4 regions of the Micromonospora sp. NPDC047467 genome follow, and region 2 is predicted to be linked to each of the others. Evidence: riboswitches for the same ligand, from Rfam matches in the RefSeq annotation. Region 2 holds a riboswitch; each other region holds the start of a gene.
The links. A riboswitch is a leader RNA that binds a small molecule or an ion and turns the genes downstream of it on or off. The one in region 2 is predicted to bind cobalamin.
Positions count from the first base shown of each region.

Region 1: linked by a shared signal. The riboswitch ahead of metE (5-methyltetrahydropteroyltriglutamate--homocysteine S-methyltransferase) and the one ahead of ABZ780_RS05695 (ABC transporter substrate-binding protein) in region 2 are both predicted to bind cobalamin.
Region 3: linked by a shared signal. The riboswitch ahead of ABZ780_RS23335 (ribonucleoside-diphosphate reductase subunit alpha) and the one ahead of ABZ780_RS05695 (ABC transporter substrate-binding protein) in region 2 are both predicted to bind cobalamin.
Region 4: linked by a shared signal. The riboswitch ahead of ABZ780_RS22175 (acyl-CoA thioesterase) and the one ahead of ABZ780_RS05695 (ABC transporter substrate-binding protein) in region 2 are both predicted to bind cobalamin.

Region 1 is NZ_JBEYTO010000008.1:39,936-43,808, forward strand. Features, by position in the region: gene ABZ780_RS22160 (copper resistance protein CopC) at 1-1,812, opposite strand, end outside; cobalamin riboswitch at 2,046-2,259, shown strand; gene metE (5-methyltetrahydropteroyltriglutamate--homocysteine S-methyltransferase) at 2,375-3,873, shown strand, end outside.
Region 2 is NZ_JBEYTO010000002.1:315,724-319,596, forward strand. Features, by position in the region: gene ABZ780_RS05690 (M14 family zinc carboxypeptidase) at 1-1,846, shown strand, start outside; cobalamin riboswitch at 1,890-2,038, shown strand; gene ABZ780_RS05695 (ABC transporter substrate-binding protein) at 2,120-3,055, shown strand; gene ABZ780_RS05700 (iron ABC transporter permease) at 3,078-3,873, shown strand, end outside.
Region 3 is NZ_JBEYTO010000008.1:321,505-325,377, reverse strand. Features, by position in the region: gene ABZ780_RS23335 (ribonucleoside-diphosphate reductase subunit alpha) at 1-1,484, opposite strand, end outside; cobalamin riboswitch at 1,675-1,892, opposite strand; gene ABZ780_RS23330 (MFS transporter) at 1,979-3,205, opposite strand; gene ABZ780_RS23325 (ROK family protein) at 3,247-3,873, shown strand, end outside.
Region 4 is NZ_JBEYTO010000008.1:44,201-48,073, forward strand. Features, by position in the region: gene metE (5-methyltetrahydropteroyltriglutamate--homocysteine S-methyltransferase) at 1-359, shown strand, start outside; partial or broken gene ABZ780_RS22170 (cobalt transporter) at 584-1,006, opposite strand; cobalamin riboswitch at 1,071-1,286, shown strand; gene ABZ780_RS22175 (acyl-CoA thioesterase) at 1,414-1,926, shown strand; gene ABZ780_RS22180 (LysE family translocator) at 1,930-2,556, shown strand; gene ABZ780_RS22185 (ABC transporter substrate-binding protein) at 2,678-3,532, shown strand; gene ABZ780_RS22190 (hypothetical protein) at 3,596-3,873, opposite strand, start outside.

The sequences.
Region 1 (3,873 bases), on a different contig from region 2:
CATCGGCGCTGTCACGCCCACCGTCGGCGTGCCGGTCATCGACACCGCGTACGGACCAGCCGTCGCCTGCGCCTGCGCCGGTGGCAGCGCGGCGGGGGTGTGCGCGCCGGGCACGGTGTGGTCGACGCCCAGCACGAGAGGCACCTGAGTGCCGTTGGCCGCGGTGACGGAGAAGTCGGCGTAGACGCGGTAGCCGCCGGGCCGGGCCAGCGTCAGGGGGACGCTCCAGGTGCCGTCGGGTGCCATTGTCGGATGCAGGTGCTGGTAGCCGCTCAGGTCGCGGCCCACCACGATCATGTGCAACGGCTTGTCGTGGACGACCGCGAAGCGCGTCGCCGGCTGCCGGTCGGTGCCGACGATGCGGAAGCGGTAGTCGGCGCGTACCCCGACGGGTTGGGTTCGTTCCAGCGGTTGCAGGGTGTACCCGCCGGCGCTGACCGTCGTCCCGGTGACCAGCGACTCGCCTGTCGCGCCGTCACCCCGGTGCGTGTGCGGTCCGGTGCCGGCCGGGTGTTGGTGTCCGTCGTTCGCGGACAGCGCGGGATCCGAGGCGGCCGGGCCGCCCGCCGGGGGCCGGGTGGTGCCGGCGGCCGGGGTCTCGGTGCCGCTGATGCGGGCCAACCCGAACCCGGCGAGCAAGGCCAGCACCAGCCCACCGACCAGCAGCGCCAGGTGAGTGTTGCTCAGCCCGGACCCGGGTGTCACGGTGGCGGGGTCCGGGTCGGGCCGTGCTCCGGAGTGGACGGGCGGTCGAGTGTCCGTCGTGGCGGGGGCCGTCGCGTCCTCATCGGTCGGATTTGGATCGACCGCGACGCCCGTGCGAGCCACGACGACCGCGGTGTCCTTACGCGCGGCCGGCACGGTGCTGGGCCGGCGCTTACCGCCCGTGCTCTGCGTACCGTTGCCGGTCGCCGCACCGGCCTTGCTCCCGGACGTCTCGCCGTTGCCGGCCTTGCGCCCGGCGGTCTTGCCCGCGCCGGTCCTGCCGCCGCCGGTCTTGTTGATGGGGCGAGCGCCGGCGCCGCGACCGGGGGCTGCCGACGAGGTACGGCCCCGGCCGGTGGGTCTGCCGGTGGGAGCCGTCCGCCGATGCCAGACGACGAATCCGGCCACCGCCGCTGCGGCCACCGCCGCCATGCCGGCCCAGGCGAGCGCTCCCGGACCGTTCTCCTCTGCCGAGTCGGTCGATGGGGCCGCGACTGCGGACGGCGGTACCGCCGTCTCGGCGGCTACGGTCGGCACCGCCGAGACCTGCCCGGATGATCCGTGTTGCTCCGTGGCGGCCAACAGCGCAGGGTCCGGCTGGGTCGTCGGAGGGCGCCACCCCTGCGGCGCTGCCGTCACCCGCCCGTTGTAACGGAAGGTCAGGGTGCCGCGCACGGTGTCGCCGTCCGAGGCGACCGACAGGTAGCTCACCGAGTACTGGCCTTTGGCCGGTAGGTGCGCGACCGCCACCGTCGCGGGGAACCCGGTCGTGTACTCACGTGGCTCGAACTGGCCGTTGACCAGGAAGTATTCCCGTACCGGCTTGTCCAGCGGCTTCGGCTCCCCGTACGACCAGCCGTTGTCGACCCGGATGCCGCCCGGGGCGGTGATGGTGAAGAACGCGTTGGCTGCGGCCTTCTCGGTGAAGTACAGCTGCACCGACGTCAACGGCTCGCTCACCGTGGTACCCGCCGCTGGCGTGGACATCGCGAGGGTCCCGTGGGCTCCGGCGGGTTGGGCGGACGCGAGCAGAGCGACCGCCGAGGCGAGGAGGAGCGCGAGGAGGCCCGAGAGCGCCCGCACCGGAGTCTGAGGGAGACGGCGCATCTGAATATCTTCGCCGTGGTGAGACTTTTTTCAAGAGGTGCTGGACTTTTTCCTCAGATGACAAAAGTCGGCCATCTCTCGGGGTCGTCCACTCGCTGCCGTTGACGACGACCGCGACCGTGGCGATTTCCTGTTCTACCCTGGTCCCTCTCGTGTTGCGTGATGTTGGGTTCGCCACCGTGGAACCGTCCCGACAGGCGGGTTCACCGCCGCCGGGGTGTTCGCGAGCCCTTACGATAGATAACGGTGTTGGTTCGCCGAGGCCCGATCGGTCGCGGCGTCGTAAGAGGGAACCCGGTGCGAAACCGGGACTGCCCCGCAGCGGTGAGTGGGAACGACCGCCGTCATCAAGCACTGGGCCGCGAGGTCTGGGAAGCGACGGCCAGTAGGCGACCGAACAGGTCACGCCCACGAGTCCGAAGACCTGCCAGCGCCGCGCACACCACCCCGGTGTGCGCCGCCGACGGTCTCTAGGGACGACCGGGGCGGAAGCCGGTGCGTTGTCGTACCCCTTCCTTCCCGCTGTCTCCTGGGTCCTCGGGCACTTCGAGGGAAGGAACCCATGAACACTGCATTCGGTCAGAGCACCGTGCTCGGCTATCCGCGTATCGGCGGCAACCGTGAGCTGAAGAAGGCGGTGGAGGCCTACTGGGCGGGAGGTATCGACGCCGAGGGGTTGGAGACGACCGGCGCCGCCCTGCGGGCCGAGGTCTGGCGGGCGCTTCGGGACGCAGGTCTGGGCGCGATTCCGTCCAACACGTTCTCCTACTACGACCACGTGCTCGACACCGCCGTGGCCGTCGGCGCGATCCCGCAACGTTTCTCCCGCCTCGGTCTCTCCGCGCTCAACACCTATTTCGCGATGGCCCGTGGCGTCGACGCCGAGCCGGCGCTGGAGCTCACGAAGTGGTTCGACACGAACTACCACTATCTGGTACCGGAGATCGGTGACGACACCGCTTTCGCCGCGAACCCCGCGAAGGCGCTGCGTGAGTACCGGGAAGCCCGTGAGCTGGGCATCGAGAGCCGTCCGGTGCTGGTGGGACCGGCCACGTTCCTGCTGCTGGCCAAGCCCACCGACGGGAGCGGTGAACCGTTCGATCGGCTGACGGACCTCATCGACGTGTACGCCGACCTCCTGCGGACCCTCGCCGAGGCTGGGGTGCAGTGGGTACAGCTGGACGAACCCGCCTACGTCAGCGACCGCAGCCCCGCAGAGATCGCCGCCCTCCGCGACGCGTACACCCGGTTGTGCGCCGTGCCGCAGCGGCCGAGGATCTTCGTCGCCACCTACTTCGGGGAACTCGGTGACGCGCTGCCCGCTCTGCTGAACACGCCAGTCGAGGCGATCGGGTTGGACCTGGTTGCCGGGCCCGGCAACCTGCATCGGCTCGCCGGAGCGGGTCAGCTACGTGGTAAGACAATCGTCGCGGGGCTCGTCGACGGACGTAACATTTGGCGCACCGACCTGCGAGCGGCGATCAGCTCCGGTGCCGCGGTGACGGGGCTCGCCGACCACGTCGCGGTGTCCACCTCGTGCTCGCTGTTGCACGTGCCGGTGGATCTGTCCGTCGAGACCGCCCTTGATCCGGACCTGCGCGACCGCTTGGCTTTCGCCCGGCAGAAGGTTGATGAGGTCGTCCTGCTGGGTCGGGCGCTGCGCAATGGCACCACGTCCCTGCCCGCGCAGCTGCCGCCGGCCCCGGCGACGTGGCACGACGACAGCGTGCGAGGGCGCCTTGCCGCGTTGCGGGGCACGGACCGGCAACGCGGCGCCTACCCGCACCGCGCCGCCGCACAGCAGGCCCGGCTGAACCTGCCGCCGCTGCCAACGACGACCATTGGCTCGTTCCCGCAGACCGACGAACTGCGCCGGGCCCGCGCCGCGTACCGGGCTGGCCGGCTCAACGAGGTTGGTTACACCGAGCGGATGCGGGCTGAAGTCGAGCGGGTCATCCGACTTCAGGAGCGGTTGGGTCTGGACGTGCTGGTGCACGGCGAGCCCGAACGCAACGACATGGTCCAGTACTTCGGCGAGCAGTTGAGCGGGTTCGCCGCCAC
Region 2 (3,873 bases):
CCTGGCGCTCGCTGTCGTCGCCGGGCTGGGCATCGTCACCGTGGCCGCCGGACCCGTCGCCGCGAAACCGGCACCGGATCGCACCGCCGAGTCGGCCGCCGCCGGCTACCGGGTGCTCGGGCCCCGGACCCTCGCCGACCGCAACGCGGTGGTCCGCACCGGGGCCGCCATCGACTACTCCGAGCACGGGGTCCTGCACATCTCGGCGACCGCGAGCGAGGCCGCCGCGATCGGCCGGCTCGGATTCCGCCTGGAACCGCTGACCCCGCCACCGAACGCCGAACGCGGCGCCGGTGGGGTGGGCACGTTGGCCTTCCCGCCCGCCGACTCCAACTACCACGACTATGCCGAACTGACCGCCGTCGTGAACCAGGCCGTGGCCGACCATCCGGCCATCGCCCGCAAGATCAGCATTGGTACGTCGTACGAGGGCCGCGACCTGATGGCCGTGAAGATCTCCGACAACGTCGGCACCGACGAGAACGAGCCGGAGATCCTGTTCAACGCCCAGCAGCACGCCCGTGAGCACCTGACCGTCGAGATGGCGATCTACCTGCTCAACCTCTTCACCGACAGCTACGGCAGCGACTCCCGGATCACCAACATCGTCAACAGCCGGGAGATCTGGATCGTGCCGACCGTCAACCCGGACGGCAGCGAGTACGACATCGCCACCGGGTCGTACCGGTCCTGGCGCAAGAACCGCCAGCCCAACAGCGGTTCGTCCAACGTCGGCACCGACCTGAACCGCAACTGGTCCTACAACTGGGGTTGCTGCGGCGGCTCGTCCGGCTCGACCTCGTCGGAGACCTACCGCGGCCCGTCGGCGTTCTCCGCCCCGGAGACGCAGGCGCTGCGCAACTTCGTCAACAGTCGCGTGGTCGGCGGGACACAGCAGATCAAGGCGAACATCGACTTCCACACGTACTCGCAGCTGGTGCTCTGGCCGTACGGCTATACCACCGCGAACACCGCGGCCGGGATGAACGCCGACCAGTACAACACCTTCGCCACCATCGGCCAGCAGATGGCGGCCACCAACAACTACACCCCGCAGCAGTCCAGCGACCTCTACATCACCGACGGGGACAGCATCGACTGGATGTGGGCCACCCACAACATCTGGGCGTACACCTTCGAGATGTACCCGGGCTCGGCGAGCGGCGGCGGCTTCTACCCGCCCGACGAGGTGATCCCCGCACAGACCAGCCGCAACCGCGAGGCCGTGCTGATGCTCAGCGAGTACGCCGACTGCCCGTACCGGGCCATCGGCAAGCAGGCGCAGTACTGCGGCGGCGGTGGTGGCGGCACCACGGTCTGGTCCGACACCTTCGAGACCGCCACCGGGTGGACCATCAACCCGTCCGGTACCGACGCCGCCACCAGCGGAGTGTGGGAGCGGGGTGCCGCCCAGGCGACCACCTCCTCCGGCGCCAAGCAGCTCACCCCGTACGCCGGCGCCAACGACCTGGTCACCGGCCGGCTCGCCGGCTCGGCGGCCGGTGACTACGACGTCGACGGTGGCGTGACAAGTGCCCGGTCCCCGGCGGTGACCCTGCCGTCGTCGGGCACGCTGACCCTCTCGCTGGCCTGGTATCTGGCACACGGCTCGAACTCGTCGTCAGCCGACTACCTGCGGGTGAGCGTGGTGCACAACGGCGGCACCACCGCGCTGCTCACCCAGGCCGGCGCGGCGACCAACCGCAACGGGAGCTGGGCGGTGGCGAACCTCAACCTCACTCCGTACGCCGGCCAGTCCGTGCGGATCCTCGTCGAGGCCGCGGATGCCTCCGGCGCGAGCCTCGTGGAGGCGGCTGTGGACAACGTCACCATCACCGCCTCCTGATCGGGTGGGGCCCCGTTCCGCCCCTGCGGGGCCCCACCACCCGCTCCGAGCCTCCAGATCCCGCGGTGCGCTACCGTCTTAGCGACCACTCCGCAGCGAAGCCGGTGCGATACCGGCGCTGTCCCGCAACTGTGATGCCCCGCCTGACGGTGGGGACAAGCCAGGTCGCCTGCGGATCGGTCGCGACACGCGCTCTCGAGGAAGGGCGCCTCGTGGGCGGGCGTACGGAAGCCCTGTCGGCGAAGCAACACTCCTCGACCGACAGGAGGCCCCATGTTCAGACGTACCCCCCGGCTCTTCGCCGCGACCCTCGCGGTCGCCGCGCTCGCCCTCGGCGCCTGCGCCGAGAAGACCACCGACCAGCCGGCGCCCGGCGTCGGTTCGGCGACCGCCAGCTTCCCGGTGACGGTCGGCTCGCTCACCCTCGACAAGCGGCCCGAGAAGATCGTGTCGCTGGCGCCCACCGCCACCGAGATGCTCTTCGCCATCGGTGCCGGCCCGCAGGTGACCGCGGTCGACGACCAGTCCAACTACCCGGCTGACGCGCCCAAGACCGACCTGTCCGGCTTCCAGCCCAACGCCGAGGCCATCGCCAGCAAGAACCCCGACCTGGTGGTGATCTCCGACGACCGGAACAAGATCGTCGACCAGCTCGGCAAGCTCAAGATCCCGGTGTACCTGACCCCGGCGGCGACCACGCTTGACGACTCCTACCGGCAGATCACCGATCTGGGCACGCTTACCGGGCACGCCGACCAGGCCACCGACGTCACCACCCGGATGAAGGACGACATCGCCAAGCTGGTCAAGGACGTGCCGCAGCGCGCCGAGAAGCTCACCTACTTCCATGAGCTGGGCCCGGAGCTCTACAGCGCGACCAGCAAGACCTTCATCGGCTCGATCTACGACCTGGCCGGTCTGACCAACATCGCCGACCCGGCCGACGCGGACGGCAAGAGCGCCGGCTACCCGCAGCTGTCCCAGGAGTTCATCGTCAAGGCCGACCCCGACTTCGTCTTCCTGGCCGACGCCAAGTGCTGCCAGCAGAGCGGCGACTCGGTCAAGGCCCGCAGCGGCTGGGCCGGGGTCACCGCGGTGAAGAACAACCAGGTCGTGGCGCTGGACGACGACATCGCCTCCCGGTGGGGCCCACGGATCGTGGACCTGCTCCGGGTTGTCATCGACGCGGTCGCCAAGGTGCCCGCGTGATCGACGTCCGTCGGTGACCGGACTGCTTCCGGTGGCCACCCCGGCACCAACCACGCGGCAGGCCGGGACGCAGCTCGCGTCCCGGCCCGCCGGCCTGCGCAAGCGCTGGTTGGCCGCCGGGGTGTTCGCGGTGCTCGTCGCGCTCGTCGCCGGGGTGTCGCTCGGCCCGGTCAGTCTGCCGCCGGGCAGCGTCGCCGCCGAGCTGCTCAACCTGATCCCCGGGGTGCACCTGAAGAGCGGGTTGACCGAGCGGGAAATCGCCATCGTCACCGAGTTGCGGCTGCCCCGGGTCGTGCTGGGCCTGCTCGTCGGTGGCCTGCTCGCCCTGGCCGGCGGCTGCTACCAGGGCGTGTTCCGCAACCCGCTCGCCGACCCGTACCTGCTCGGGGTGGCCGCCGGCGCGGGCCTCGCGGTCACCGCGGTGATCGCCCTCGGCGGCGCCGGCCGGCAGGGCGCGATCTCCGGGCTGCCGCTGACCATCCCGTTGGCCGCTTTCGTCGGGTCGCTGCTCGCCGTGACGATGACCTACCTGCTCGGCGCGGCCGGCGGCCGGAGCCGGTCCCCGGCGATGCTGATCCTGGCCGGGGTCGCGGTCTCCGCGTTCCTCTCCGCCGGGCAGACGTACCTGCTGCAACGGCACTCCGACACCATCCAGTCCGTCTACTCCTGGCTGCTGGGCCGGCTGGCCACCGCCGGCTGGCACGACGTGCTGCTGGTGCTGCCGTACGCCGTGGTGACCACCGTGGTGGTGCTGCTGCACCGCCGCGAGCTGGACGTCCTCGCGCTCGGCGACGACGAGGCGCGCAGCCTCGGCCTGC
Region 3 (3,873 bases), on a different contig from region 2:
ACCGGCCGCCAGCGGGGGTTGCTCGCCGCCGCCTGCGGGGTCGGGTAGTAGTTGATGTCGATGACCCGGTCGAGGAACGTCACGGCGGTGCGGACCGTGGCGCGCAGCCGATGCCAGTCGATGCCGTCGGCGGTGAGGTGCGCGGCGACGTTCACCGAGCCCAGGTTGCACACCGCAGTCTCGGCGTCGCTGGACACCTCGATGATCTCGGTGCAGAGGTTGGACAGGTGCACGACGTTGCCCGGCTCGGCCGTCTGGTTGCACAGCCGGTTGGCGGCGTCCTTGAACGTCATCCACCCGTTGCCGGTCTGGGCGAGGGTCCGCATCATCTTCCCGTACAGCTCCCGCGCGGGGACCTGCCGCACGTAGCGGCCCTGCGCCTCGGCCTCCCGGTACGCGGCGTCGAACCGCTCCCCCCACAGGTCGGGCAGCTCCGGCACCTCGTGCGGGTCGAACAGCGACCACATCTCGTCGGCCTCGACCCGGCGCATGAACTCGTCCGGGATCCAGTTGGCGAGGTTCAGGTTGTGGGTACGCCGGGCGTCCTCGCCGGTGTTGTCCCGCAGTTGCAGGAACTCCTCGACGTCCGGGTGCCACGGCTCCAGGTAGACGCAGGCCGCGCCCTTGCGCCGGCCGCCCTGGTTGACCGCGGCGACGCTCGCGTCCAGCGTGCGCAGCCACGGCACGATCCCGTTGGACTGCCCGTTGGTGCCACGGATCAGCGCGCCCCGGGACCGGACCCGGGAGTACGCGATGCCGATGCCACCGGCGAACTTGGACAGGTTGGCGACCTGCGCGTACCGCTGGTAGATCGAGTCCAGCTCGTCGCGCGGCGAGTCGACCAGGTAGCAGGAGGACATCTGCGTGTGCCGGGTGCCGGAGTTGAACAACGTCGGGGAGCTGGGCAGATAGGCCAGGCTGGACATCAGCCGGTAGAAGCCGACCGCCTCGTCCGGCGTACGGGACAGGCCGCAGGCCACCCGCAGCAGCCAGTACTGCGGGGTCTCCAGCACCAGCCGGCTGGTGGGGTGACGCAACAGGTACCGGTCGTACACCGTGCGCAGGCCGAAGTACTCGAACCTCCGGTCGCCGTCCGGGTCGATCGCGTCGTCGAGCATCTCGGCGTGCGTCGCGACGAACGCGGCGGTGCCGTCGCCGATCAGGCCCTCGGCGTGGCCGATCCGGATCGACGCGCTGAACGAGGTGACGCCCTGCCGACGCACCTCCTTGTCGACGTAGCCGGACAGCAGCCGGGCGGCCAGGCGCGAGTACTGCGGTTCCTCGCCGATCATCTCGGCCGCGGTCTGGATGGACAGCCGGTCCAGCTCGGCCGTGGTCGCGCCGTCGTACAGGCCGCTGATCGTGCGGGTCGCCACGCGCATCGGGTCGACGTCGGCCAGGTCGTCGGCCCACCGCTCGACCGCCCGGACGATCCTGTTCACGTCCACGGGCTCGGTGGCGCCGTCGCGCTTGCGGACCTGCATCGGCGTCCGTCGCAGCGCCGTCTCGCCGCTGACCGGGGCTACCTCGGTGACTGTCACCACTCACTCCTCGCGAGTTCGAGACCAGATGGCCCTCGGACGCGAGGAGACAGACACCGGCGGACGCCACGCTGGGCGTGGGTCAGGTGGCGTCAGCCGTCCCACGCGGCCTCGGACCGCCGCGCACCCGGGTGCGGGTACGCGGCGCGCTGGCAGGTCTTCGGACTCGTGGGCACGACCGGGCTCGCCGGTCTCCTACTGGCCGTCGCTTCCCGGGCCGATTGGTGGCCCAGTGCCGATGACGGCTGTCGTTCCCACTCACCGCTGCGGGACAGTCCCGGATTCCCACCGGGTTCCCTCTTGCCTCGACCACTCCGAACGAGCGGCCGAACCAGCTGCGCTCGACACCATATATAGGGGCAGCAGCGTTTGTCACACCCCACATGTCGACGTCGGCGTGTCGGCGGCACCGACGCCCACCACCATCGATCGACGGGTCAGCCCGCGAGTGCGACTGTCTCCGCGGCCCGCGTGCGTCGCTCGACCGAGAAGCTGATCCCCGCCAGGCCCAGGCCGGCAATCGCAAGGACCACGCCCACCCAGGCCGGCGCGAGGTAGCCGAAGCCCGCGGCGATGACGACGCTGCCCAGCCCGGCACCGAGGCTGTTGGCGATGTTCATGGCGGACTGGCTCATCGCCGCGCCCATCAACTGCGCGCCCGGCGCGACAGTGATCAGGCGCGCCTGCAGGACCGGCCCCAGGTAGAGGCTTGTCGCGCCCACCAGGAACGCACCGACGAACAGGCCGACGCCGTTCGATGCGACGAGGCCGAAGACGGCGATGCTGACGATCATGGCGACGAAACCGACGTACATGCTCCGGCGCAGGTCCCGGTCCGCGAGCCAACCGCCCAGGGCGTTGCCGACTGTCATGCCCAGGCCCACCGCAACGAGCACCCACGGCACGGTCGTGGCCGAAAGGCCGGCGACGTCGGTAGTGACCGGCGCGAGGTAGGTGTTGACAGCGAAGAGACCGGCGAGGCCCACCGAGCCGGTGGCCGCCACGAGCCACACCTGCGAGGTCCGCAGGGCCCGCAACTCGGCGGCCGGCGAGGCGTCGACGGCCGCCACGACCTCCGGAACGACAGCCAGCACCGCCAGCAGCGTGAGCACGAACACACCGGCGATGACCAGGTACGCGGCTCGCCAGCCGACCGCCTGCCCGAGCCGCGTGACCGCCGGCACGCCCACCAGGTTGCTCACGGTCAGACCACCGAGCACGGCGGCGAAACCCCGGGCCTCGTTGCCGGGGCCGAGCAGGGCCGCCGCGAGCAGACCCGCCGCGCCGAAGTACGCGCCGTGCGGCAGTGCCGCGACGAACCGGGCCACCAGCACCAGGTCGAACGTCGGCGCGATCGCCGAGGCGACGGTGCCGACGATGAAGAGGACGAGCAGACCGAGCACCAGTTTCTTGCGCGGCAGTCGGGCGGTCAGCGCGGCGATCAGGGGCGCGCCCACCACCACGCCGAGCGCGTAGGCGCTGATCGTCCACCCGGCGCGGGCCACCGCGTCCGACGACGACTCGGCGTACTGCTGCGGGAGCAGGCCGCGTGCGATGTCGGGCAGCAGGCCCATCGCCGCGAACTCGGTGAGGCCGACCGCCACACCGCCCAGCGCCAACGCGAGAACCGCCCCCAGGCGTCGATTTCTGCTCAGTGCATGCACCGAGCGAATTTAGCAACAGCGTTGCGTAATAGGGTGGTGAGATGACGCGCACCACAGCCGACGTCACCTTCCTGCGCGGCTACAACCAGGCGTTGGTCATGGCCGTGGGACGTACCGTGCGGACGTTCGAGCGGTCGACCGTGGTCGACGCCACCGGCCTGACACCCCAGGCGGTCTCCAAGGTCATCGCCCGCCTGACCGCCGACGGCCTGATCCGTCCCGCCGGCGTCCGCCGCCCCGGCATCGGCAAGCCGGCGATCGTCTACGAACTCGTCCCCGACAGCCGGTACGCGATCGGCGCCCACGTCGCCCGCCGTACGCTGCGGCTGGTCCTGGTCGACCTGGCCGGCACCGTGCACCACTCGACGGTCAGCCCACTGCCCGGCGACTTCACCCCGGCGCAGCTCCTCGACGCGCTGAGTTCCGGCATCGACGCGATACCCGGCAGCACCGACCTGCGGGGCAGGCTGACCGGCGTGGGCATCGGCATGATCGGCCCGCTGGACCACGCGCGGGGCCTGGTCCGGGACGCCCACGGGCTGCGGCACTGGCACGACATCCCGCTGCGCGAACTCGCCGAGGCGCACCTGGGCCTGCCCGTGCATCTCGACAAGGACGTCACCGCGGGGATCACCGCCGAGGCATGGCGGCACGGCGGGACGTTCGGC
Region 4 (3,873 bases), on a different contig from region 2:
ACACCCAGATCCACACCCACCTGTGCTATTCGGAGTTCGGGGAGGTCATCACCGCCATCGACGCTCTCGACGCCGATGTCACCAGCATCGAGGCATCCCGCTCGAAGATGGAAGTCCTTGATGACCTCGCCGCGATCGGATACCGCCGGGGTGTCGGCCCCGGGGTGTGGGACATTCACTCTCCCCGGGTGCCCTCGCATGCCGAGGTCGTCGAGGCGCTACGACGGGCAGTGGCGGCGGTCCCCGCGGAGCGGCTGTGGGTGAACCCCGACTGCGGTCTCAAGACCCGCGGCTATGCCGAGGTTGAGGCATCTCTCGAACACCTGGTCGTCGCTGCCAACGAGCTTCGCGACAGGTGAGGGCCGTGCCGGGCGGACCATCGACTGGTCCCGCCCGGCACGTCGGCACGGTGGCTTCGGTAGTGATCCGACGCGCCGCTCACGGCCGGCACGTTTCGCCACCACCTGCAGCGAATGTATGGGTCTGCGGCACCGATAGGTGACATCCGAGTTGGCTTGCCCTGGCGGCGGGCATGCCGGACGGCGGTCATCCAATACCGCGAACGTTAGTGGTCGAGGCAGTCGCTACGCCGCTGCGCGCCCGACAGTAACGGCATCACCGCGAGCGACACCGCGGCCAGGGCCAGACCGATCGTGGAGTGCTCCGCGCGGTCGGCGCCGACGAGCGCGCGTACCGACTCGACGGACACGTACGCGGCGAGGGCGAAGAACGACAGCGCGATGATCCGCAGGGCGGTGCGTTCGCGGCGTTCGTGGTTGGGGCCGGAGAACTGCCAGGCGACGGCGCCGGCCGAGGCCACCTCGATGACGGAGTCGAGCCCGAACCCGATTAGCGCGGTCGAGGACGCCATCGTCCCGGCGCTGATGGCGATGACCGCCTCGACGACGTTGTAGGTGATCGTCGCGGCGACCTTCGCCCGGCCGCGTACCGAGCGGTCGGACCGGTCAGGCGGGCAACCGAGCCAGCTCGGCCGCGACCGGTCGATGACAACGAACCAGTCGACGTCAGGCCCACCTGCCTCGGCGGCGGCAAGTCCTTGACGATCAACTAGACTGGCTGGTGGCGCTGGTTCGCCTGGTCGTGACCGGCTGGGCGTCGTAAGAGGGAACCCGGTGGAAGTCCGGGACTGCCCCGCAGCGGTGAGTGGGAACGACCGCCGTCATCAGCACTGGGCCAGCCGGCCTGGGAAGCGACGGCCAGTAGGGGACCGGCACGACCGGTCAGGCCCGCGAGTCCGAAGACCTGCCCGCGCTGCGTACACAACCGTGTGCGCTGCCGTCGGCCTCGCGGGTGGGCTGACCGGGTGACGTGTCGCGCGGTGTGCGCCGGTGCGTGCTCGTCAGCGTGTCCGCGGTTCCGGTGGTGTGGTTTCCCGAGGGACGGACTACCGCTGTGCACGACACCACCACGATCGCCGGCCGCGCGCCGTCGGCCTCGCACCTGACCCTGTCGCAGATCATGGATCAGCATCACACCAACCTGATGGGTACGGTGCACGGCGGCCGGATCCTCAACCTCATCGACTCGGTGGCCGGTGTGGTCGCCGCCCGGCACTCCGACGGCCCGGCGGTGACCGCCGCGATCGACGAGACCGCGTTCCTGCGCGCGGTCCGGGTCGGTGACGTCGTGCACGTCGACGCCCGGATCACCTGGGCCGGACGCAGCTCGATGGAGGTGGCTGTCAAGGTGACCGCCGACCGGTGGGACCGGGCGGTGCCGCCCACCGATGTGGCCACGGCTCATCTGGTCATGGTCGCGATCGACGACGACGGTCAGCCGCGTTCGGTGCCGCCATTGCTGCCGGAGACTGACGGTGATCGGCGGCGGTACCGCGAGGCGGAGATCCGCCGCGAGCACCGGTTGGCCCTGCGGCGGGCGCTGCTCGACGGCACCGAGGAGGGCTGAGACGTGCTCGGGCTATCCATTGCGGCGCTGGCCGGGTACCTCGCCGCGATCGTCGTGCTCATGGTGACGCCGGGTCCGGACATGATGTTCGTGCTGGCCAACGCTACCCGCTACGGCACCCGCGCGGGGGTGGTGGCCGCGCTCGGCGTCGCTGCCGGGGAGGCGGTACACATCGCGGCGGTCGTCTGCGGACTCGCCGCGGTGATCTCCGCTTCGCCGGTGCTGTTCACAGTGATCCGCTGGGTCGGTGCGGCGTACCTGATCATCCTCGGGGTGCGGGCCCTGCGCGGCGCCGGCGCTGCGCCCACCGGGAAGCCGGAGCAGGGTGGCAGCTCCGGGCGGGCCTTCCTGCGTGGACTGGTGACCAATCTCCTCAACCCCAAGATGATCCTGTTCAGCGTGGCGTTCCTGCCTCAGTTCGTCGACCCGGCACAGGGCAACGCGACCGCCCAACTGGTGCTTCTCGGTGCGGTCTTCGTTGCGGTGCAACTCGCCGTCGACATCGCCCTGGGCGTCGGTGCCGGGCGACTCGGCAGTCGCATGACTGACGGTCGCTGGTCGCGGCGCATCAACCGGATCTGCGCGGCGGCGTTCGTCGCGCTCGGGGTACGCCTCGCGTTCGGGTCGTAGCGAGGGCCGGTGGCCGCCGCCGTGGTCCGGCTCGCGGAGTGGACGTGGCGTGGTCATGCCTGGTAGGCAGGCGGGTGTGCGCATCGTCTCACTGCTGCCAGCGGCCACGGATATCGTGGCCATGCTCGGCCTGACCGGGAACCTGGCTGGCCGCACGCACGAATGTGACTGGCCGCCGGGTGCCCTGGTGGATGTTCCGGTGGTGACTGGGACATCATTGCCCGAGGCGTTGACGAGCCGGGAGATATCGGCGGCGATCACTGGCGATACGCACCGAGGGTCCTCGTTGTACCAGCTCGACGTTCCGATGCTGGAGGACTTGAAGCCGGATCTGATCCTGACCCAGGACCTGTGCGATGTGTGTGCGGTCTCCTATGCGAGGGTCAACGACGCGGTTCGGTTGATCGATCTCGATACCAGGGTGGTGTCCCTGGAGGCGAGGACCATCGGCGGGATACTGGACACGGTCGACGCCGTGGCCGCCCTGACCGACACCGCGGGCAGGGCGGCCGAGATCCGGGCGGACGCCGAACGTCGTCTCGCCGCATTGCCCGGCCCGGGGACCGGTGCGCCGACTGTGCTGTTCGTCGAGTGGCTCGACCCGTTGATGCCAGGCGGGCACTGGGTACCGGAGCAGATCACGCTCGCGGGCGGACGGTCTTTGCTGCTCGGCCCGGGGGCGCACAGCACCCCACATCGGTGGTCGGTGGTCGCCGACCTGGCCCCCGACGTGGTGGTGTTCGGGCCGTGTGGGTTCACGCCTGAACGGACCGTCGACGAGCTGCCTGTGGCGGCCGGGCAGCCCGGCTGGGCCGATCTGCCTGCCGTTCGTCGGGGGCAGGTGTGGGTCGTTGACGGGCCCGCCTACTTCAACCGCCCCGGCCCGAGGGTCGTCGATGGCGCGGAGATCCTCGCCGCGATACTCGCCGGCCGCCCGGACTCCCGCGCTCAGCGGATCTCCGTCGGGGCAGTTTGACGCTGCCGTGCCCGAGCGGCCGGTGCGGCATCGGCGGCGGCACGCCGCCGTCCCGCCCTGGGCTCAGGTGAGCGTGCTGCGGATTTCGGCGGCGCCAGCGACGAGTCGGGTCAGGGCTTGTTCGACCTCCGGGTAGCCGCGGTCCTCAGGCCGCAGCCCGGGTTGCCCCGGCGCCTGGCGCAGTTCCGTGGTCTGGGGAAACGATCCGGTGGTGGTGGGCGGTGGAAGGTTCAGTCGGGCCTGCTGGATGGCGGCCCGCTGCGCGTAAGGCCCGCGTCGTAGGTGTTCCGGGCGAAGCGCGTCGAGTCGGGCCCGGACACCGTCCTTACGCCACGCCGCCG